3 regions of the Microbacterium arborescens genome follow, and region 3 is predicted to be linked to each of the others. Evidence: predicted binding sites of a transcription regulator. Region 3 holds the regulator's gene; each other region holds the start of a gene.
The links. The regulator LexA, encoded in region 3, represses DNA repair genes until DNA is damaged. The targets are predictions, from matches to a motif close to TCGAACANNTGTTCGA.

Region 1 (6,962 bases), 1.5 Mb from region 3:
GGACTCAGGGGACCTTGTGGCCGGCGGCCTGGATGAGTGCGTACCACTCGCCGCGGGTGAGGGGGATGTCGCTGCCGGCGGCGGCATCCGCGACGCGCTGGGGATTCGTGGTGCCGAGCACGACCTGCATGCCGGCGGGGTGGCGGGTGATCCACGCGGTCGCGATGGCGGTCGGGGTGACGCCGTACTTCGCGGCGAGCTCGTCGAGCTTCGCGTTGAGCTCCGGGTACTCCTCGGCACCGAAGATGACCCCGTCGAAGAAGCCCTTCTGGAACGGTGACCACGCCTGCAGGGTGATGCCGTTGATGCGCGCGTAGTCGACGAGCCCGCCGCCGTCTCGCGTGATCGAGTCGTCTTCGCCGGCCATGTTCGACGCGAGTCCCTGGGCGATGATCGTCGAGTGCGTGATCGACAGCTGCACCTGGTTGGCCACGAGCGGCTGGGTCACGGCCGTCTTCAGCAGGTCGATCTGGCGGGGCGTGTGGTTCGAGACGCCGAAGGCGCGGACTTTGCCCGACGACTCGAGGTGGTCGAAGGCGCGGGCGACCTCGTCGGGCTCGACGAGAGCGTCGGGACGGTGCAGCAGCAGCACGTCGATGCGGTCGGTGCCGAGCGCTTCGAGCGACTCTTCGGCCGAGGTGACGATGTGCTCGTACGAGTGGTCGAAGTGCCAGTCATCGGCGACGATGCCGGTCTTGGTCTGCAGTGTGATCTCGTCGCGTTCGGATGTCGTCAGGTTGAGCGCCTCGGCGAAGCGCCGCTCGCACGCGTGGCGCGACGAGCCGTACAGGTCGGCGTGGTCGAAGAAGTCGACACCGACCTCGCGGCAGCGGTCGTAGAGGGCGCGGATGTCGGCGTCGGAAAGGTCCTCGATCCGCATCATGCCGGCGACGACGTTGGGGACCTGGATGTTGCTCCGACCGAGGGGGACGCTGCGCATGATTCTCCGTTGATTCAGGGGCTGGGTGGGCGGGGTCGCCCTTCTCAGTATGCGTCGCCGGAGCGTGCCACGATGGGCGGATGCCGGTCGTCGAGTCGCGTTGCGTCGTTCCCGTGTCCGTCGACGTTGCATTCGCGGTGTCGCAGACGCAGGGCGAGGTGCGCAAGCGATGGGATCCGTTCATCCGGCGACAGCACCTGATCGGTGCCGAACGTCCCGCGAAGGGAGTTCGTACCTACACGGTCCAGCGGTTCGGGCTCGCGATGGAGAGCGAGTACGTCTCGTACAACCCGCCGTCGAACGTCGGGATGCGGATGACGAAGGGCTCGTGGTTCTTCGCGAGGATGGGCGGCGGGTGGCGGTTCCGTCCGGTCGACGGTGACCCATCGCGCACGCTGGCGGTGTGGCGCTACAACTTCACCTGCCGCCCGGCATGGCTCGCGCCGCTCGCGGAGCGCGTCGGCGCGGCTATTCTGCAGCGGGACATCGATCGGCGGATCGCCGGGTTCGCCCGCGGATGCGAGGATCCCGTCGTGCTCGCTGAGGCGGAGCGTATTCGCAGCGCGTGATCTCCCGGCGCCCGGCGCCCTCCGCCCTCCGCATCCCGTCGGTCTCGCGGGAACTGCGCGTCGGGTCAGAAGGGTGGCGCCCCATCGGGCGGTGCACCGGTCCTTGCCGCGAGCGCCGGTGGTGGCGGCGGGCTGCCGATATCGGGAACAAAGCACACCGATGGAACGGGAACGTCTTCGCGGTAGACCCGACCGAGGGGTGAGGTCCACTCCAGGACGCCGCCTCCGACCTGCCGAACCTCCCATCTCGTGAACTGCTTCATCGAATGGTGGCGCTGGCAGAGGTGGGCCAGATTGAAGATGTGGGTGTGGCCGCCCCGGGCGTAGTCGATCGTGTGGTCGAGCTCGCAGCGGATCGCAGCCCGCCGGCATCCGGGGAACCGGCAGTGCTGATCTCGCGCTTTGAGCAGTCGGCTCATCGCGGCGGGCGGCCGATAGGTGTCGACTTCGACCGGCGTTCGCGTGATCGGATCGACGAAGAGGCGGTTCCAGATCTTCGCGCGACCGGCAAGCTCGCGTGCCGTGTCGGCGTCGATCAGTGCAGCGCCGAGCAGCTCGGCCGGAGCGTCATCGGCACCACTCATCGTCTCGGACGTCAGCGTCACCTGCACCTGTGCTCGGATCGCGCCGAGCGGACCCGCGGCGTCGCTGCCGTAGGTCGGGTCGACGATCGGAGCGCCGCCGAGCAACAGGTCGCCGAGGATATCGGCGCGCAGCTGATCCATCGTGCGGACATCGGGCTGTGCGACATCCCCGGCCGTGACATCCGCCTCTTGGACACCTGTCGAACTCGCCGCGGCATCGTCGGTCGAGGGGGCACCTGCGGCTGACCGGTCATCTTTGACGGAATGCGCCATGGCGGTGAGGCGATCGTGGATGCCGGTGGCGATGACCGTGGGCAGGTTCGCGCCGAGTTCGGACATGCCGTCGGCGCCGTGCGTCACCCAGACGCTTCGCTTCGCCGCCGCAGTGCGGTGCCGCTCGGTGAACGATTCGGCCCCCAGCCGCGCGGCGAGATTGCGGAGCGATTCGCGCACCCGTGATGCGATGTCGCGCTCGCAGATCGAGATGGCCTGGCGCTCGTACTCGGGTCTGATGTCGTCGTCGAGACCGCAGCCCATCCGGACGACCATGTCGACGTGGTCGCGGGTGATGCGCCGATGCTGCCATGCCTCGAAGGCGGCGGGGTAGTCGTCGACGATGGTCAGCGCGTGGTCGATCTCGCTCTGGGCGCGGCGATCGTGCGACCGTCGCACTCCGGCGACTTCTGCTGCGATCGAGCGCATCTCCATGTCGGATCCCATGCCTCGGGGACGCGCGGCGGAGCGCGCCGCCTGGCGCAGAGCGCTGCGTCCCGCCTCGGCGAGAGCGCGCGTCATCGCGATGTGCGCATCCTGGAGCAGATCGTCGGCCTCAGACACCCGATCGATGAGGCTCGCGAGCGACGAGCCGGAGGAGCCGGCATCCGGTTCGTCGTTCGATGACTCGTTCGCTTGCATGTACCCATCTTGGCAGTGGGGTACGACATTCATATCGAAGATATGTTCCATCGAGGAAAGGTCGCTGTGCCGCGGCGTTGGGGAGGAATGGGCGGCGGGCGCGGAGGCTTTACCGAGGCGTGATCACGACGTCGACGGCGTCACCGATGTCTTTGCCGAGCTGCTTCCGCACCTTCGCGCTGAGCGACACCATGTGTCCGCCCGAGCCGGTGACCATCGCCCCGACGTTCTCCAGCCTCACATCGTCGATCGTGGCGTCGACGCGCACCGTCTTCTTCGTGCCGAAGAACTCCGCAGACCCCGGGATGTCGACGCAGCTCCACGTCTCGCCCTTCACCTCGACGCCGATGGTGGCCGGAAACCGCAGCTCGCGCTCGCTCATGCAGCCAGGGTAGATCAACGCCAACGCGGTGGAGAGACCGCCGATGACAGCGCGCCCCGGTGAGCGCGCACCGATGCACCCCCGGGGAGCCGCAGCCGGATAGAAGACGTGCGGGGCACCGCCCCCCATGGCCGGTGCCCCGCACGTCCTGTCACGACGACGACGTCAGTCGGCGACCCGTCGTCGTGCGATCCCCACGGCGCCCGCCGCGAGGAATGCGATGCCCCAGATCGCCAGCTGCCAAGGCGCGTCTCCGCCGGTGGCCGCCAGCATGCGCCGCTCGGCCGCAGCAGAAGCCACCCCAGAAGCCGCCCCAGAACCCGCCGCCGGGTTCGCCGCGCCTGCAGCGCCGTTGCCCGAGACCGCGCCCCCCGTGCCGGCCTCGGCCCCGGAGCCAGCCCCAGGCGCCGACCCCGACCCCGACCCCGACCCAGACCCCGACCCCGACCCCGACCCCGACCCCGACCCAGAACCCGACCCCGGCTGCGATCCGCCCGGCCCCGGCGGCGTCGTCACATCGGCGGGGCGCACCTCGACGGGGCTCCATCCGAGCGTGGTGCCGTCGTCCGCGGCGAGGGCGAGGCGGTGGGAACCGGCCGGGATGTCCGCGGGGAGCGCGAACGTCGCCGCGCCCTCAGCCGTCACGGTGGCGCCGCCGAGGTAGCGGGGCTCGGAGAACAGCCACCCGTGGATCGTCGCGCCCGCGAGGTCGCGGCCGACGTTCGCCGTCACCGTCGAGCCGGGCGCCGGTGTTCCGTCCACCACGACGTCCCCGCGGTTGCCTGCGTTCAGACCGTCGGGGTCGGGCACTGCCGGGCCCGAAGCTGCACCCGTCGTGGCCTGCACCGAGACGGGAGCGCTCTGGCCCGCCGCGTTGTGGGCGGTCACCGTCACCGTGTACGTGGTCGACGGCTCGAGGTCGGTGAACCCGAAGCGTCCGAGCCCCTGCACGTCGTCGACCTCGCGCGTTTCGGTGCGGCCGCCGCCCGTGAGAGTCGCGGTGTAGGTGGTGGGCAGATAGAACGGCCACACCCCCTCCGGGAACGGGGTCTGCAGCGGGGCCGCCCAGATCTCGCCGAGCAGCGCCGTGGGGCTGCTGTCACGGATCGTCACCGTCGGCTCGCCGGGAACCTCCGGCACCGCGAACCAGATGTTGCGGGTGCCGGTCGCGCCGTAACTGTTGTGCAGGCTCGCCTCGATCTCGTACGTGCCCGGCTTGAGTCCGGTCAGGATGAAGACCGTCCGGGTCGTCGAGGTCCGCGTGATCGGTTCGCCGCCGTCCATCGGACGGACGATGAGCTCGTATCGCTCGATCGGTCCGCGCTCGCCAATCGGGCCGACGCCGATCTCTGCGCCATCGACCCGGATGCTGATCGTGACCCCCGTCTGCGGCGGCAGGTTCGCGGCGGTGTCATCGTCGCCCGCACCGGACCCGTCGTCATTCACGTAGCCGGCCGCGGCACTGACTGCCGCGAGGTCAGCAGACTCCGGTGCAGGTGCAGGTGCAGGTGCAGGTGCAGGTGCAGGTGCCGATGCGGATGCGGATGCTTCGGCGGCCACCGGCATAGCGACGACCGGCTCCCCAACCGGCGCCGCGACAACAGGCGTCTCGGCGACCGGCTCGACGGCCGGCTCCGAACTCGGCGTCGCCGGCCCCGGCGCTACTGCCGCCGCTCCCGCCGCCGCAACCGGCGGGCCCGCCTCGACAGCCTCGTTGGCGGTGGCCGACCCCGCCGGACCGGCGCCCCCGGCCGGCTCGTCGGCATGCGCCGGGAGCGCCATGCCGGCGACGACGAGTGTCGCCGCGATCAGCGCGGCGGAGGCCGCGGCGAGGGAGGGATGTCTCTTCTTCATGGATCCTCATCGGGAACGGATTGCGACCCGCGCCCCAGTCGGCGAGCCGTCGATCTCACGCTGGCATCGGTCGCCCGATCACAACGGCCGTTCAGGCCCGCCACGGCCGTGTGCGAACAACTCCGAACACGCCGGCGGCCGGCATCGATAGAGTGAGCGCCGCGGGGCGAGGGGTCGCGCCGCGCGTATGCGGTTTGCGACATGCGATCGCACCAAGGGTGGGGGAGTGTCTGTGCAGGAGGACGAGAAGCGATTCGGCGAGCCCGATTCGCTCGACGCGATCGCGCGCGATCTGCTCGCGTTGAAGGATGCCGCAGGCCCCGTGTCGTACGCCGAACTCGTGCGTCGCATCGCGCAGCTGCGGGTGGAGCGTGGCGTGAACCCCGCGGCCGCGCAGCCCCCGCGCACCACCGTGTACGACGCGTTCCGACCGGGCCGGGCCCGGATCGATGTCGGCCTGCTGCGCGACATCGTGCTCGCGCTGGGCGCCGACACCGCTGAGGCCGATCGCTGGATCCGTCGGTATCAGGCCACCCGCCGGCCCGACGACGTCGCTCCGCGGGTCGCCGCCCCGCCCCGCCCGCGCCCGTCCCCGGGCTCCGCCCTCCCACCGTCGCCGCGTCCGACGCCGCAGCTGCCGGCGACCCCGCTGGCGGCGCCGCATCCGCTCGTGTCGCGCCGCGTGCAGGCGCTGATCATGCTCGGATGCCTCATCGTCAACTTCATCGGGATGTCGACGGTGCAGCTGCTGCACCTGCCGATCTACCTCGACATGGCCGGAACCGGCGTGGCGGCGATGATCTTCGGGCCGTGGGCCGGGGTCATCGTCGGGTTGAGCACGAACGTGTTTGGTTTCGTCGTCGGAGCCCCCGGAGCCGCGCCCTTCGCGATCGTCAACGTCGCCGGAGCGCTCGTGTGGGGGTACGGCATCCGCCGCTTCGGCATGGGGGCGGACCTGTTCCGCTACGTCAATCTCACGCTGCTCGTCGCGGTGGCGTGCTCCTTGGTGGGGGCTCCGCTGGGCGTTCTCATGTTCGGCGGGTACTCCGGCCACGGTTCCGACAACGTCACGTCGTCGATCGCCGGTCTCGGGCTGCCGGTCGTCGCGGCGGCGTTCTCGGCCAACATCCTCACGTCGATCATCGACAAGATGCTCTCGGGGTTCATCGCCCTCGTCGGCATAGCGATGCTGCGCACCCGAGTGAGCATTCCCACCGCGCAGATCCCGCTCGTCGAACGGCTGATCGTGCAGAGCGGACAGGTCTCGGGTAACCGGATCGGCTGGTCGCCCGGCGCGATCGCGCGCTGACCTCGCTGTCGCTCGACCCTGGTTGCCCTCACGCGGCCACGGCGGAGTCCGGGTTCTCCAAGGTGAGCTTCCTAGGCTTGTCGTTTCGGCATGGCGAATAGGGGTGCAGATGAATCGGGTCTCGGCTGGGGGAGCAGGGATCGAGTCGGCCACCGGTGTGCCCGACCGGCCTCGACTGACACGTGTGCTCGAGTCACCCATGGTCCGGTTGTGCGTCGTCCAAGGACCGAGCGGGGCCGGCAAGACGACGCTGCTGCGCACCTGGACGCTGCGGACGGAGCGCCCCGAATCGGTCGTGTGGGTTTCGGTGCCCGAGAAAGTGGACGGCAGCCGGATGCTGTGGCATCGGGTCATCACCGCTGCCGCGAAGACCGGGCACGTGTCGGCCGACGTGGTCGCACGCGCCGGC
Region 2 (6,962 bases), 1.1 Mb from region 3:
CGAAGCTCGGAGTCTCGGCGCTCATCGGCGTGGTCGTGGCCGTCGCGGCGGTGGCAGGCAGCTTCGGTGCCACGCAGGCCGCGCTCGCGGCGGCCAGTCTGCCCGTGTCGGCGCTCGATGACCCTGACACCGTTCGGGCCATCGTCTGTGCGATCGTTTACCTCGTCCTGACGGCCGTCCTCGGCCTCGGGTTCGGCATCATCACCCGAAGCTCTTCCGGTGCGCTCGCGATCATCGTGACCGTCGCGCTTCTCGTGCCCGCCCTCGCCCCGGGGATGCCCGGGGTCATCGGCGAGTTCGCGGGTACTTATTGGCCCACGACGGCCGGGCAGGCCTCTTATGAGGTGTCGACGACGAGCGGGATGCCGCCGCTGGCGGGACTCGGGATCATGGCGATCTTCACCCTGTGGACGACACTCGCCGCTCTCGTCGTCCTCAGAGCGCGTGACGTGTGACGTCGGTACGGACGTCGTCCCGCTTATGCGTGCTTCGCGCGTAAGCGGGCTTTCTTCGCGTGGTTTCCGCACGTGTTCATGTCGCACCACCGCCGAGTGCGGCTCCTGCTGGCGTCGAAGAATGCCGCACGACAGGTCGGTGAGGCGCACAGAGCGAGCGCGCCGGGCCGTGCGCCGGAGATGATGTCCACCGCATCCGCGGCGATGACCCCCAGCGCGGCGTCGACCGTCGCGCGGGAACCGAGGTGCCAGCGCCGTTCGCCGGCCCCGGTCAGCACCGGGTTCGCCGTGCCTCGTGCACTGAACTCGTTGATCAGTGCCACCGCGTCGGGCGGCAACGTCGCATCCTGAGCGCGCGCTGTCGCGGCCGCATGGATCGCCTCGCGCAGGACGTATGCCCGGTCGAGGTCCGACGCCGAGCATCGCGCGACCGCCAGATCGAACTCGTCGAACCAGGCCTGCAGTCGAGCTGGTGTCGGAATGCGCTCGACTCTGGCGCCATGCCGCTCGGTCAGCGTGCCCGTGAAGCTCGTCGCCAGCACCGAGCCGATCCGGAATTCGGGAAAGTCGTCCGACATGGCACCACCATAGCTGGTTCCATTGATTCCGCGTCTCTGGTAGAACCGGCTATGGCGGTTCGCACCTGCGTGCTGCGACGAATGGAGTGAACATGACCGCTTCCCACCCGTCAGAGTCGGTATCGCCGTTCACTCCTCAGGTGACGAATGCCGAGCTCGACGACCTGCGTGCGCGGCTGGGCGCGACCCGCCTGCCCGAGCGCGAGACCACTCGCGCCGACGCCCGCGGGCAGGATCGCTGGGCCCAGGGCCCACCACTGGCCGATGTCGCCGCCCTCGTCGAGTACTGGCGGACAGCCTACGACTGGCGCCCGTTCGAGCGGCGTCTTGCCGAGATCGGTCAGTTCCGCACGGTCGTCGATGGTCTCGGCATCCACTTCCTGCACCGACGGTCATCGCGCCCCGATGCGGTACCGCTGATCATGACGCACGGCTGGCCGGGCAGTGTCGCCGAGTTCGTCGACGTGATCGATGACCTCGCAGAGCCGAACGATCCGACGCTGCCGGCCTTCCATGTCGTGGCGCCGTCTCTGCCGGGCTACGGCCACTCCGACAAGCCCGACGAACCCGGATGGGGCACCGAACGGATCGCCGCAGCATGGGTGCAACTCATGGCTCGCCTGGGCTACGACCGGTTCTTGGCGCACGGCGGCGACTGGGGCGGCCCCATCACGATCGCGCTCGCCGGACGGTTTCCGAGCCACGTGATCGGGATGCACACGACCACACCGCAAAGTCTGCCGGGCCTCAGCATCGATGGTCTCGACGCGACCGAGCGGCGGTGGGTCGCCGAGACGCACGCATTCGAAGAGAACCGACTCGCCTACGCGAAGGTCATGGCGACGTCGCCGCAGACCATCGGCTACGCGCTGGTCGACTCTCCGGTGGGCTTGCTCGCGTGGATACTCGAGAAGTTCTCCGAGTGGACGGACACGGTCGACACCCCTTTCGAGAGCATCACGCGCGACCGGCTGCTCGACAACGTGACGCTCTACTGGCTGACGCGCACAGGTGCGTCAGCGGCGCGCATCTACTTCGAGAGCCACCAGTCGCTCGACCCCCACCTCCGTGTCGACGTGCCGGCCGCTCTCACGACGTATCCCCACGACATCGAGAAGCACCCCCGTCCGTGGGCGGCGCAGCGCTTCCGAGACATCGTCCGGTGGCGAGAAGCGGAGCGCGGCGGGCACTTCCCGTCGCTCGAGATGCCCGGCGCCTTCGTCACCGATCTGCGGCAGGGGCTCGCCGCCGTGCTCGCGAAGGCCGGAGATGCGGTCGGCAACCTGTGAGCCTCACATCTGGGAGGCGTAACGTCCGGTCATGAGCGCATATTCACACCACGAAGCTCCTTCCACCCACAATCTCGGCCTCGATTCCGTGTTGGTGGGGTCGCTTCCCGCCGGCTTGATGACCGACGACCCGCCCGCGCGGTACACCGTGGAGGCGGTGTTCACCCGGCGTCCGGGTAAAGAGGAGGTCCGAGACGTTCTCGGCGAGTCCACGCGCGAGCTCCTGGCGCATTCCGGTTATCCCGATGTCGAGCTGACTGTCTCGGACCGGCGTCTGGAGATCCACAACACGACGCTGGAGGAGCTACGCGACGGCCTCGCGGAGCTGATCGCGTTGAGACTGGCGGAGATCAGCGAACGGATCCGAAGCGAGAAGGAGGCATCGGACGACAGCGCACGCACGTTCGCGGCACGGGAGCTGGAGCGGGCTGCGGCGGTTGCGACCCTGGCGGAGACGGTGGTTTTCACCGCGCCGAGGGTCGAGGGTGACGCGGCTCGGCAGCGTGCCGAGGCGTACCGCGCGCAGATCGAGGGGTGGTCCGCCGTCGGGGGCGGCGTCTCTCGGTGAGTCAGGATTCGGGGAGGAGCGCACCCCACGCGGCGGTGGTCTTCCATCCCGGTAAAGCAGACGTCGAACGGCTTCGCCAGATCGCTATGGCTCATGAGCGCGCGGCGGGTTGGGCACCGACACGGTGGTATCCGACCCAACCGGAGGACTCCGGGCGTGGAGCCGCTCAGGATGCCGTGGACGACAAGCCGGCCGTGGTGCTGGTCGCGGGCGGCGATGGGACGGTCCGTGCCGCGGCGGGGGTCCTGCAGGGCACCGGCGTGCCCATCGCGCTCATCCCCGCCGGGACGGGGAACCTCCTCGCCCGCGAACTGGGCGTCGCTCTCGCTGATCTCGATACGGCGGTGTCGGCGGCCTTCTCCGGGTGCGAGCGGCGCATCGATGTGGCTGTCGCCGATCTCAGCGACTCCGACGGCGAGTGGACCTCGCACGCTTTCGTCGTGATGGCGGGGATCGGGCTCGATGCGGACATGGCTGCCAACACGAATGCTCGTGCGAAGAAGCATCTCGGGTGGCTCGCGTACGTCTCGCCGATCGCGCGATCCGTCCTTGCCAACCGGCTGTTCCGCATCGACTACCGGATCGACGGGAGTCGGTCGCGCACCGCGCGGGCGCACACCGTCATCGTCGGCAATTGCGGAACGCTCGCCGGAAACATGCTGCTCATTCCGCGGGCGAGCATCGATGACGGGTTCTTGGATGTGGTGATGATGCGACCACGTGGCCGGCTCGGATGGGCCGGGATCGGTTCCCGTCTGACGCTGCAAGGAGCCGCGCGGCGATCGCGCTTCACCCGCCGTATCCTTGCTCGGGCTCCGGAGCTCCACTCGCTCGCCTATGCACGGGGTCGGGTATTCGAGGCCACGTTCGAGGTTCCGCGTGTGGTGCAGCTCGACGGTGACAGCTTCGGTCACGTCAGTGCTGCGCGCATCACCGTCCGTCCTGGCGCGCTCCTGATCCGTGTGTGCAAACGGGACCCTGAAACCGCTCCGGTGTCAGGGGCGGCGCCCCGCACGCTGTCGGATGATCCCGAACACGAGGGTCCCGATGGTCAACACGACGCCGATGATTCCCAGCCAGAGCAGCCCCTCGAACGCGAACCCCACGATCGACAGCACCACCCACACGATGATCAAGATCACGAGTACTGTCCACATGCTTGTGACCATACGCCTCGCCAGCCGCGGGGGATACGGGTAGCAGCGGCAGCAGGCCTCACACCGACGCGGAGCGGATGTCGGAAGTCGGTCGTATCTTCGATCTCGACATTGATGGTCTAGAACATATGTTCTACCCTTGCTGAGTGAGGTCGATCATGCGCAATCCTGCTGCCGCCGAGGACGTGCAGCGACTGCGCGCGCAGATGGAGCGGATGCAGGGGCGCCGCCTCGACGCTCCGGTGCTGCCGACTCATCCTGCTCTGACCGGACTGCTGCCCGGGCGGGGGCTGCGGCCCGGCGCCGCCTACTCGCTCGGCTCGTCGTCCTCGCTGCTGTTCGCGCTGCTCGCACAGCCGTCGCAGACCGGCTCGTGGTGCGGCGTGGTCGGGATGCCGGGCTTCGGCGCCGAGGCGGCGGAGCACGCCGGGGTCGATCTGTCGCGTGTGGTGCTGATCCCCGACCCGGGCGCACGCTGGCTCGCCGTCACCGCGACGATCGCCGATGTGCTGCCCATCGTCGCCGTGCGCCCGCCCGAACGGGCGAAGGACTCCGACATCGCCAAGCTCGCCGGCCGGCTGCGCGACCGAGGAACGGTGCTGCTCGTGCAGGGGCCGTGGCCGCAGACCGAGGCGATGCTCGACGTCGCCGATCCGCGGTGGTCGGGGTTGGGCGACGGCGATGGTTACCTCAGCGACCGCGAGCTGACGGTCACCGTGTCGAGCCGGCGGTTCCCGGTGCCCCGGTCGGCGCGAATGCTGCTGCCCGCGCCCGATGGCGCGATCTCGGCTGCTCCGCACGAGCGGGCTCTCGCGGGCGGCCCGGTCGTCGAGCCGATCCCGATGCGACGGGCGGTCTGACGTGGGGGAGCAGGAGGCGACGGCACCGGTACGCAGCCTCGTGGTGTGGGTGCCCGACTGGCCGGTCGTGGCGTTCGTGCGTGAGAGCGGCGTCGACTCGAACGCACCGATCGCGGTGTTCGAGAAGGGGATGGTCGTCGCGTGCTCGGCGTCGGCCCGAGCCGACGGCGTCTCCCGGGGGCAGCGTCGCCGCGACGCGCAGGCGCGATGTCCCGCACTGCAGGTGGTCGATGCCGACGCGGTGCGCGATCATCGGGAGTTCGCGCCGATCGTCGCGCGTCTCGAAGAGATGGCGCCGGGTGTACAGGTGCTCGAGGCGGGGCTCTGCGCGCTGCGCGTGCGCGGACCGGCGCGTTTCTACGGCGGCGAGACCGAGGCTGCCGGTGCCCTGCTGGCGGCGGTCGCCGAGGGTGATCTCGATGTGCGGGCCGGTGTCGCCGATGGCCCGTTCACGGCGCAGCAGGCGGCTCGGATGAGTACCCGTCCCGACCGGCCCATCCGGGTGGTCGAGACCGGACACTCGGCGGAGTTCCTCGCGCCGTTGACGATCGCCGTGCTCGACGACGACTCCGTCGACCTCTTCGCCCGGCTGGGTGTGCAGACCCTCGGCGACCTCGCCGCGATCGAACCCGAGCGTCTTGTCGAACGGTTCGGTCCCCGAGGCGTCCGGCTGCACGGGCTCGCAGCCGGCGCCGACTCCCGCCCCGTCGTCCCGCGCACCCCGCCGCCCGAACTGCACCGCGAGGTCGCGTTCGAGCCGCCCCTCGATCTCGCCGATCAGGTCGCGTTCGGCATGAGGGTCGCCGCCGAGGAGTTCATCGCCGGTCTCGGGGCGGTCGATCTCGTGTGCACCGAGCTGCGCGTGATCCTCACCGGCGACCGCGGCGAGACGAGCAATCGCGTCTGGCTCCACCCCGGCACCTTCGACCCCGCCGCCGTCGTCGACCGGGTGCGGTGGCAGCTGGCCGAGAGCGGCAAGCTCACCAGCGGTGTGGCTCGGGTCAAGATCGAGCCCGAAGCGGTGGACGCGGCATCCCATCACGCCGTCTCGCTGTTCGGCTCCGGTCCCGAGCAGCGGGTGCACCACGCCCTGTCGCGCGTCCAGGCGATGCTCGGGCACACGGGTGTCGTCACGCCGGTCGTGGGCGGCGGGCGCTGGCTCGCCGAGCGCCAGGTGCTCGTGCCGTGGGGCGACCGGCCGGTGACGAGTTCGCGCGAGCGGCCGTGGCCGGGCAGCCTGCCCGATCCGCTGCCCTCGACGGTCTTCGAGCGAGCGCTGCCGCTGGCGGTCGTCGATCGGGAGGGCGACATGGTGGCCGTTGACGGGCGGGGCGAGCTGACGGCGATCCCGGCCGCCCTGGTGTCGTCGACCGGGTCTCGCGGCATCCGCTCGTGGGCGGGACCGTGGCCGGTGATCGAACGGGCGTGGGATGCCGCGCGAGCGCGCCATGCCCACCGCTTCCAGATGGTCGATGCCACCCAGACCGCGTGGCTGCTGGTGTGCGACGGCGGCGAATGGTCGGTCGAGGGGCGGTACGACTGATGGGCTTCAACAACCCCTCGGTGCCGTGGTCCGAGATGGAACGCCTGCTCAGCGGCAACCGTGCCCCGAGCGCGCCGCCGGGGGCGGACGGCGGCGACAGTCCTGCGTGGTCGCGCAAACGGGGGAAGTACTCCGCGCCGAGGATCGAGCGTCCCGACGACGCGGTGCCGTACGCCGAGCTGCACGCTCATACGTCGTACTCGTTCCTCGACGGCGCCTCGTCGCCCGAAGAGCTGGCCGAAGAGGCCGAGCGGCTGGGGCTGCATGCCCTCGCGGTCACCGATCACGACGGCTTCTACGGCATCGTCCGCTTCGCCGAGGCCGCCGAGCAGCTCGCCGTGAAGACGGTGTTCGGGGCCGAGCTGTCGCTCGATCTGCCGCAGCGCGTCGGTGCAGCGCGCAATGAGGCCGACCCGCCGGGCGAGCATCTGCTGGTCCTCGCCCGCGGTGAAGAGGGGTACCACCGGCTGGCCCGCGCGCTCACCCAGGGGCAGCTCGCGGGAGCCGAGAAG
Region 3 (6,962 bases):
CGCGCTCGTCCATGCGAACGCACCAGAGGGAGACTAGTGGCGCGGCAGGGCGCCGATCCAATTGGCGAGGAGTCGGATGCCGGCTGCGCCCGACTTCTCGGGGTGGAACTGCGTGGCCGAGAGCGGCCCGTTCTCGACCGCCGCGAGGAACGGTCTGCCGTAGTCGCACCACGTCAGCACGGGCTCGGCGAACGGCTTCATGACTTCGAGCGTCCAGTCCTGTGCGCCATACGAGTGGACGAAGTAGAACCGTTCGTCCTCCAGTCCGTCGAACAGAGTCGACCCCGCCCCTGCTCGCACGGTGTTCCAGCCCATGTGGGGCAGCACGGGTGCCTGCAGCTCGGTGACGGTGCCCGGCCACTGCCCGAGGCCCGGGGTGTCGTCACCGCGCTCGACGCCGTTGCCGAACATGATCTGCATCCCGACGCAGATACCCAGGACCGGACGACCGCCGGCCAGACGGCGCTCGATGATCTCGTCACCGCGGCTCGATCGGAGGGCCGACATGACGGCGCTGAACGCACCGACTCCCGGCACCAGGAGCCCGTCGGCGTCGCGGATCAGGCCGCGATCCGACGTCAGGCGGGCGTCGGCACCTGCGGCCGACAGAGCCTTCACCGCCGAGTGGACGTTGCCCGACCCGTAGTCGAGCACAGCGACGAGCGGCGCCCTCCCGGTCGCGTCGGCCCCGGTCGCGTCGCCCTCGGTCATAGGGCGCCCTTCGTGCTGGGGATGCCGTGTACGAGCGGATCGAGCGCCTTGGCCTGTCGGAACGCGCGCGCGAACGCCTTGTACTCCGCCTCCGCGATGTGGTGGGGGTCGCGCCCGCCCAGCACCGTGACGTGCATCGTCAGGCCGGCGTTGAACGCGATGGCCTCGAACGTGTGCCGCACGAGCGACCCGGTGAAGTGTCCGCCGATGAGGTGGTATTCGTAGCCCTCGGGCTCGCCCGTGTGGACGAGATAGGGGCGCCCCGAGATGTCGACGACGGCCTGCGCGAGCGCTTCGTCGAGCGGAACGAGCGCGTCACCGTAGCGGGAGATGCCCGACTTGTCGCCCAGGGCGGAACGCAGCGCCTGCCCCAGCACGATCGCGACGTCCTCGACCGTGTGGTGCGCGTCGATGTGCGTGTCGCCCGTCGCGCGCACGGTGAGGTCGGTGAGCGAGTGCTTCGCGAACGCCGTCAGCAGGTGGTCGAAGAACGGCACGGTCGTCTCGATCGTGCTGCTCCCGGTGCCGTCGAGGTCGAGCTCGAGCTCGACGCTCGACTCGCTCGTGGCGCGACGGATGCTGGCCGTTCGGGGGCTGGTCATGCCTCCGAGTCTATCGAGGCCAGTGCCTCGAGGAAGGCGGTCGTCTCGTCTTCCGTACCGGCGCTGACACGCAGACTGCGCGGGATGCCCACGTCGCGCACGAGGATGCCGCGGTCGTACAGCGCCTGCCACGTGCGCTGCGGATCGTCGACGCCGTCGAACAGGACGAAGTTCGTCCAGCTCTCGTAGGCGCGGTAGCCGAGTGCGTCGAGCGTCGCCGACATCCGGTCTCGCTGCGCGACGATCTCGTCGACCATGCGCAGCATCGTCGACGAGTGCGACAGCGCAGCGGTCGCCGCCGCCTGCGTCAGACCGCTCAGGTGGTACGGCAGGCGCACGAGACGCAGGGCGTCGATCAGCGTGGCGTCGGCCGCGAGGTAGCCCACGCGCGCGCCGGCGAACGCGAACGCCTTGCTCATCGTGCGCGACACGACGAGCCGTTCGCGACCTCCGAGAAGCGTCAGAGCGGAAGAGCTCTCGCGCGGCGCGAACTCCTGGTAGGCCTCGTCGACGATCACGATGCCGTCGGTCGCGTCGTAGACAGCCTCGATGACGTCGAGACCGAGAGGTGTGCCGGTCGGGTTGTTCGGGGCGCAGAGGAAGACGACGTCGGGCCGCAGATCGGCGACCTGCGCTGCGGCGGAAGCGGCGTCGAGCGTGAAGTCGGGCGCACGCGTCCCCGCGACGTACTGCGCGCCGGTCGCGCGCGTCAGCAGCGGGTACATCGAGTAGGTGGGGCCGAAGCCCATCGCGGTGCGGCCCGGTCCGCCGAAGGCCTGGAGCAGGTGCTGCAGCACCTCGTTCGATCCGTTCGCAGCCCAGATCCGATCCGCCGTGAGACCGTGGCCCAGGTACTCGGCGAAGGACTCGCGCAGGTGGGTGAACTCTCGATCGGGATAGCGGTTGACATCTCGCAGGGCACGGGCGACGGCATCCAGGATGTCGTCGGCGACCTCTTCGGGAACCGGATGCGTGTTCTCGTTGACGTTCAGCGCGACCGGGAGCGGCGCCTGAGGGGCACCGTACGGGGTGAGGCCTCTCAGATCGTCTCTGAGGGGCAGATCATCCAGACTCGGGCTCATCCCACCCATGCTAGGCCGCAGCGCGTCGTCGAGTGACCGAACTCGGCGGACTCACCGCGCGCAGCAGCTCGTCAGCTGGCGCCCGTGTACTCGAGCGGGATGGCCAGCGTCTGGCCGGCCTCGAGCTGACCCGAGCCGAGCGCGTTGAGTCGGACGATCGCGTCGACGACGTCGCGGGGGTCGGCCGCGGGGGCGACCTCTTCGGCGATCGACCAGAGGGACTCCCCCGACATCACGGTGACGGTCGTGAACGAGCCCGCGGGCGCCCCTGCGTCGTTCGAGGCGAGCGCGCCACCGCCGGAGAGTGCGACCGCAGTGATGGCGACGACCGCCGGGAGGGCGGCGATCGTCGCAACGACGCGGCGTCCGCGGCGCGTCATACGCAGGCGGGTACGGGGGGCCGGTGCGAAGCGGGCATCGATCGTGGTCATGACATCTCCTCGGGAGCGGTAGGAAGATTCGCCCTCGCCTCTCGGCCGGGAGAGACGGGTGCGAACTTCGGTTCCGAACGTATCTTCGATATTGTGTGGTGTCAACCACCCACCGAAATCGGAGACCGATCGAAGAGACACGCGGAGCGTTCCGTGATGTCGCCGTCGTATCGGGCTACCTTTTCGACAGCGAGAGCCCACCACGAACCTCCGACATCGGGTCGGGGACGGGGCGTGACGACAGGAGACCGGCGGTATGAGCGAGAAGCCGCAGACGCGACGACGCAAGAATCTGAGCGACAAGCAGCTCGCGATCCTCGAGGTGATCCAGCACGCGATCGCCCGCAACGGCTATCCGCCGAGCATGCGCGAGATCGGCGACGCGGTCGGCCTCAAGTCGCTCTCGAGCGTCACCCACCAGCTGAACCAGCTCGAGCTCAGCGGCTACCTCCGCCGCGACCCCGGCAAGACCCGGGCGATGGAGGTCCTGATCGACCTCCCCGGCACGGCCGGTGAGAACCCGGCCGATGCGGCGCCCGCTCTCGGCGACGCCGCCCTGGTCCCTCTCGTGGGCCGGATCGCGGCCGGGGTCCCGATCACCGCCGACCAGCAGGTCGAGGAGATCTTCCCGCTGCCACGCCAGCTCGTCGGCAAGGGAGAGCTCTTCATGCTCAAGGTCGTCGGCGACTCGATGATCGATGCGGCCATCTGCGACGGCGACTGGGTCGTCGTGCGCGCACAGGCGACAGCCGACAACGGAGAGATCGTCGCCGCGATGCTCGACGGCGAGGCGACCGTGAAGACACTCCGTCAGCGCGACGGTCACACCTGGCTCCTCCCCCGCAACTCCGCCTTCGAGCCGATCCTCGGCGACGACGCGACGCTCCTCGGCAAGGTGGTCGCCGTCCTCCGCGCCGTCTGACCCGCGCGCCGCCGCGCACCTCCCGTCATCTCGCCGCGGGGTGCCGCGGCTCGCGTAGCGTGGCGGTATGTCGCAGCAACTGCCCTACGGTTCCTGGCCTTCTCCCCTGACCGCATCGTGGGCGAGCTCGTCGTCACTGCGCCTCGACGGCGCCGGCTTCGTCGGCGATGAGGTCTGGTGGGGCGAGTCGCTGCCCGACGAGGGCGGCCGCGTCGCCGTCGTGCGCCGCCGAGGCGACGGCGAGGTCGAGGTCGTCCTTCCCGCCCCCTGGAACGCCCGGTCACGCGTCCACGAGTACGGCGGAGGTGCGTGGGCGGTCTCCGATGACGGCGATCTGTTCTTCGTCGACAAGTCCGACCAGCGCATCCGTCGCCTCCGCCCCGGCGGCGAGCCCGAGGCGCTCACCCCCGACGAGAGCGGCACGCACTACGGCGGGCTTCGCTGGCAGCGCGGCGTCCTGCTCGCGGTGCGCGAACGCGAACGCTCAGAGGGCACTCCCGAACGCCACATCGTGCGCATCGACGGCGCTACGGGCGCCCACGCTTCGGGCGTGACCGAGCTCGCGGGCGGCAGCGACTTCGTCGCCCAGCCCGCCCTCTCACCCGATGGCTCGCACCTCGCCTGGGTGGCCTGGGACCACCCGGACATGCCCTGGGACCGCACCCGCATCCGCGTCGTCGACCTCCGCGCCCCGCACCGGGTCCGTGACGTCGCCGGTGGCAGCACGGCCGCGCTTCAGCCGGAATGGACCCCCGATGGCCAGCTCGTCGTCGTCGACGAGCCGACCGGGCGCTGGAACCTCTACCGCGTCGACCCCGACGCCGACGCGAACCCGGCCCCGATCTCCCCCGCCGACGCTGACACAGGCGGCGGGCTGTGGGTGCTGGGAACCCGCTGGTACGCGCCGCTCGATGACGGCCGCGTCGTCGCCGTCCGCACGCACGGATCGGATCAGCTCGTCGTCATCGACCGCGACGGTGGCGCCGTCCCGCTCCCGGTACCCGCCACAGCGCGGCTGCAGATCGAGGATGTCGCGGGCAGCAGCGCCCTCGTCAGCGGCACGATGCCGGGCGCGACGGGGCTGTGGATCGTCGATCTGGACAGCGGCGAGGCGACCGCGGTGCGCGGCGGCGCTCCCGATGTCGATGCGGCATGGATTCCGCACGCCCGTCAGCTGACGACCGAAGGCCCGCACGGCCCCGTGCACGCCTTCGCCTACCCGCCGACCAATCCCGACGTCGAAGCGCCGACCGATGAGCTGCCACCGTACCTCGTGTGGGTACACGGCGGTCCGACCTCGCATGTGGGCGGTACGGCGGACAGCAAGGTGGCCTACTTCACCAGTCGCGGCATCGGCGTGCTCGACGTCAACTACGGCGGCTCGACGGGCTACGGCCGCTCGTACCGCGAACGACTGAAGGGCCAGTGGGGCGTCGTGGACGTCGACGATGTCGCGACCGCTGCCCGAGGGCTCGCCGCCGACGGACTCGCCGACCCGTCACGTCTCGCGATCGAGGGCGGCTCCGCGGGCGGCTGGACCGTGCTCGCGGCGCTGGTCGGAACCGACGTGTTCGGTGCCGGCGTCTCGCGGTACGGCGTCGGCGACGCACGCGCCTTGGCGGCTGAGACGCATGACTTCGAGGCGCGCTACCTCGACGGGCTCATCGGCCCGCTGCCCGAAGCGGAGCAGGTCTACATCGAGCGGTCGCCCCTGAGCCGGCCGGAACGGTTCCGGGTGCCGCTGCTGCTTCTGCAGGGCGACGAGGACGCCGTCGTGCCCCCGGCGCAGGCGGAAGCCATCCGCGACGCTCTCGTCGCACAGGAAGTGCCCCATGCCTACGTGTTGTACGCGGGCGAGGGCCACGGGTTCCGGCGCACGGAGACGATCGTGCACGCGCTCGAAAGCGAGCTGGCATTCCTCGGCCAGGTCTTCGGCTTCGACACCCCGGGGGTCGCGCCGGTCGAACTCGACTGAGCCCTCGACCCGGTGCCCCGAGCCCTGAACATGGCGGGCTGATACACCCGAGCGGCAACTCAGACGGCGTAGGGTGCGAGCTCGGCGGCGAGGCGCTCGGACACGTGAGCATGCACGGCGGTGCCGTCCTCCTCGTGCGAGGTCGCGACGATGTGACCGCTCTCGTGCACAGCCGAGATCAGATCGCCCCGGTCGTACGGCACGAGCGCACGCACCTCTACCGCGGGCAGCGGAAGCGCGTCCTCGATCGCCGCGCGGAGGTCGTCGATCCCCTCGCCGGTCCGCGACGACACGAAATGAGCCGTCGGCTCGAGCCCGCGCAGCAGCAGCCGCGCGTCATCGTCGACCAGGTCGGCCTTGTTGAACACGACGAGCTCGCGCGTCGCACGCGCACCCACGTCGCCCATCACGTCGCGGACGGTCGCGAGCTGCGCCGCCGGGTCGGGGTGCGACCCGTCGACGACGTGCACGATGACGTCGGCGCCCGACACCTCTTCGAGCGTCGACCGGAAGGCTTCGACGAGCTGGTGCGGCAGATTGCGCACGAATCCGACGGTGTCGGTGAGCGTGTACACGCGCCCGTCAGCGGCCTCGGCCCGGCGCACGGTCGCGTCGAGCGTCGCGAACAGCGCGTTCTCGACGAGGACTCCCGCGCTCGTCAGCCGGTTGAGCAGACTCGACTTGCCGGCGTTGGTGTATCCGGCGATCGCCACGGAGGGGATCGTGTTTCGCCGACGCTCGGCGCGCTTCGCCTCGCGAGACGGCGCGAACTCGCGGATCTGCCTGCGCAGCTGCGCCATGCGCGTCCGGATGCGGCGGCGGTCGAGCTCGATCTTCGTCTCACCCGGACCACGCGAGCCCATGCCCGCGCCGCCTGCGCCGACCTGTCCACCGGCCTGACGGCTCATCGACTCACCCCACCCGCGCAGGCGCGGGAGCAGGTACTCGAGTTGCGCGAGCTCGACCTGAGCCTTGCCCTCGCGGCTCTTCGCGTGCTGGCTGAAGATGTCGAGGATGACGGTCGTGCGGTCGATGACCTTGACCTTGGCGACATCCTCGAGCGCACGCCGTTGGCTCGGAGCGAGCTCGGTGTCGGCGATCACGGTGTCGGCGCCGACCGCGGCGACGAGATCGCGCAGTTCGGCCGCCTTGCCGCGTCCGATGTAGGTGGCGGGATCGGGATGCGGCCGCCGCTGCAGCACACCGTCGAGGACGACCGCGCCGGCGGTCTCGGCCAGC

Region 1: QUC20_RS13695 (HNH endonuclease signature motif containing protein) is a predicted target of LexA. The motif match lies at 3,043-3,058, and genes of this name have one in related genera.
Region 2: imuA' (DnaE2-dependent mutagenesis accessory factor ImuA') is a predicted target of LexA. The motif match lies at 4,168-4,183, and genes of this name have one in related genera.

What each region holds. Positions count from the first base shown of each region.
Region 1 is NZ_CP128474.1:2,911,474-2,918,435, reverse strand. Features, by position in the region: gene QUC20_RS13705 (aldo/keto reductase) at 5-940, opposite strand; gene QUC20_RS13700 (SRPBCC family protein) at 1,021-1,509, shown strand; gene QUC20_RS13695 (HNH endonuclease signature motif containing protein) at 1,575-3,008, opposite strand; gene QUC20_RS13690 (DUF1905 domain-containing protein) at 3,118-3,390, opposite strand; gene QUC20_RS13685 (fibronectin type III domain-containing protein) at 3,556-5,244, opposite strand; gene QUC20_RS13680 (ECF transporter S component) at 5,471-6,553, shown strand; gene QUC20_RS13675 (LuxR C-terminal-related transcriptional regulator) at 6,663-6,962, shown strand, end outside.
Region 2 is NZ_CP128474.1:2,160,772-2,167,733, reverse strand. Features, by position in the region: gene QUC20_RS10275 (ABC transporter permease) at 1-455, shown strand, start outside; gene QUC20_RS10270 (CGNR zinc finger domain-containing protein) at 479-1,033, opposite strand; gene QUC20_RS10265 (epoxide hydrolase family protein) at 1,174-2,322, shown strand; gene QUC20_RS10260 (hypothetical protein) at 2,354-2,890, shown strand; partial or broken gene QUC20_RS10255 (diacylglycerol/lipid kinase family protein) at 2,977-3,573, shown strand; gene imuA' (DnaE2-dependent mutagenesis accessory factor ImuA') at 4,206-4,907, shown strand; gene QUC20_RS10245 (DNA polymerase Y family protein) at 4,909-6,450, shown strand; gene QUC20_RS10240 (error-prone DNA polymerase) at 6,450-6,962, shown strand, end outside.
Region 3 is NZ_CP128474.1:1,072,928-1,079,889, reverse strand. Features, by position in the region: gene hisH (imidazole glycerol phosphate synthase subunit HisH) at 34-711, opposite strand; gene hisB (imidazoleglycerol-phosphate dehydratase HisB) at 708-1,313, opposite strand; gene QUC20_RS05045 (histidinol-phosphate transaminase) at 1,310-2,395, opposite strand; gene QUC20_RS05040 (LysM peptidoglycan-binding domain-containing protein) at 2,467-2,826, opposite strand; gene lexA (transcriptional repressor LexA) at 3,083-3,748, shown strand; gene QUC20_RS05030 (dipeptidyl-peptidase 5) at 3,816-5,723, shown strand; gene hflX (GTPase HflX) at 5,783-6,962, opposite strand, start outside.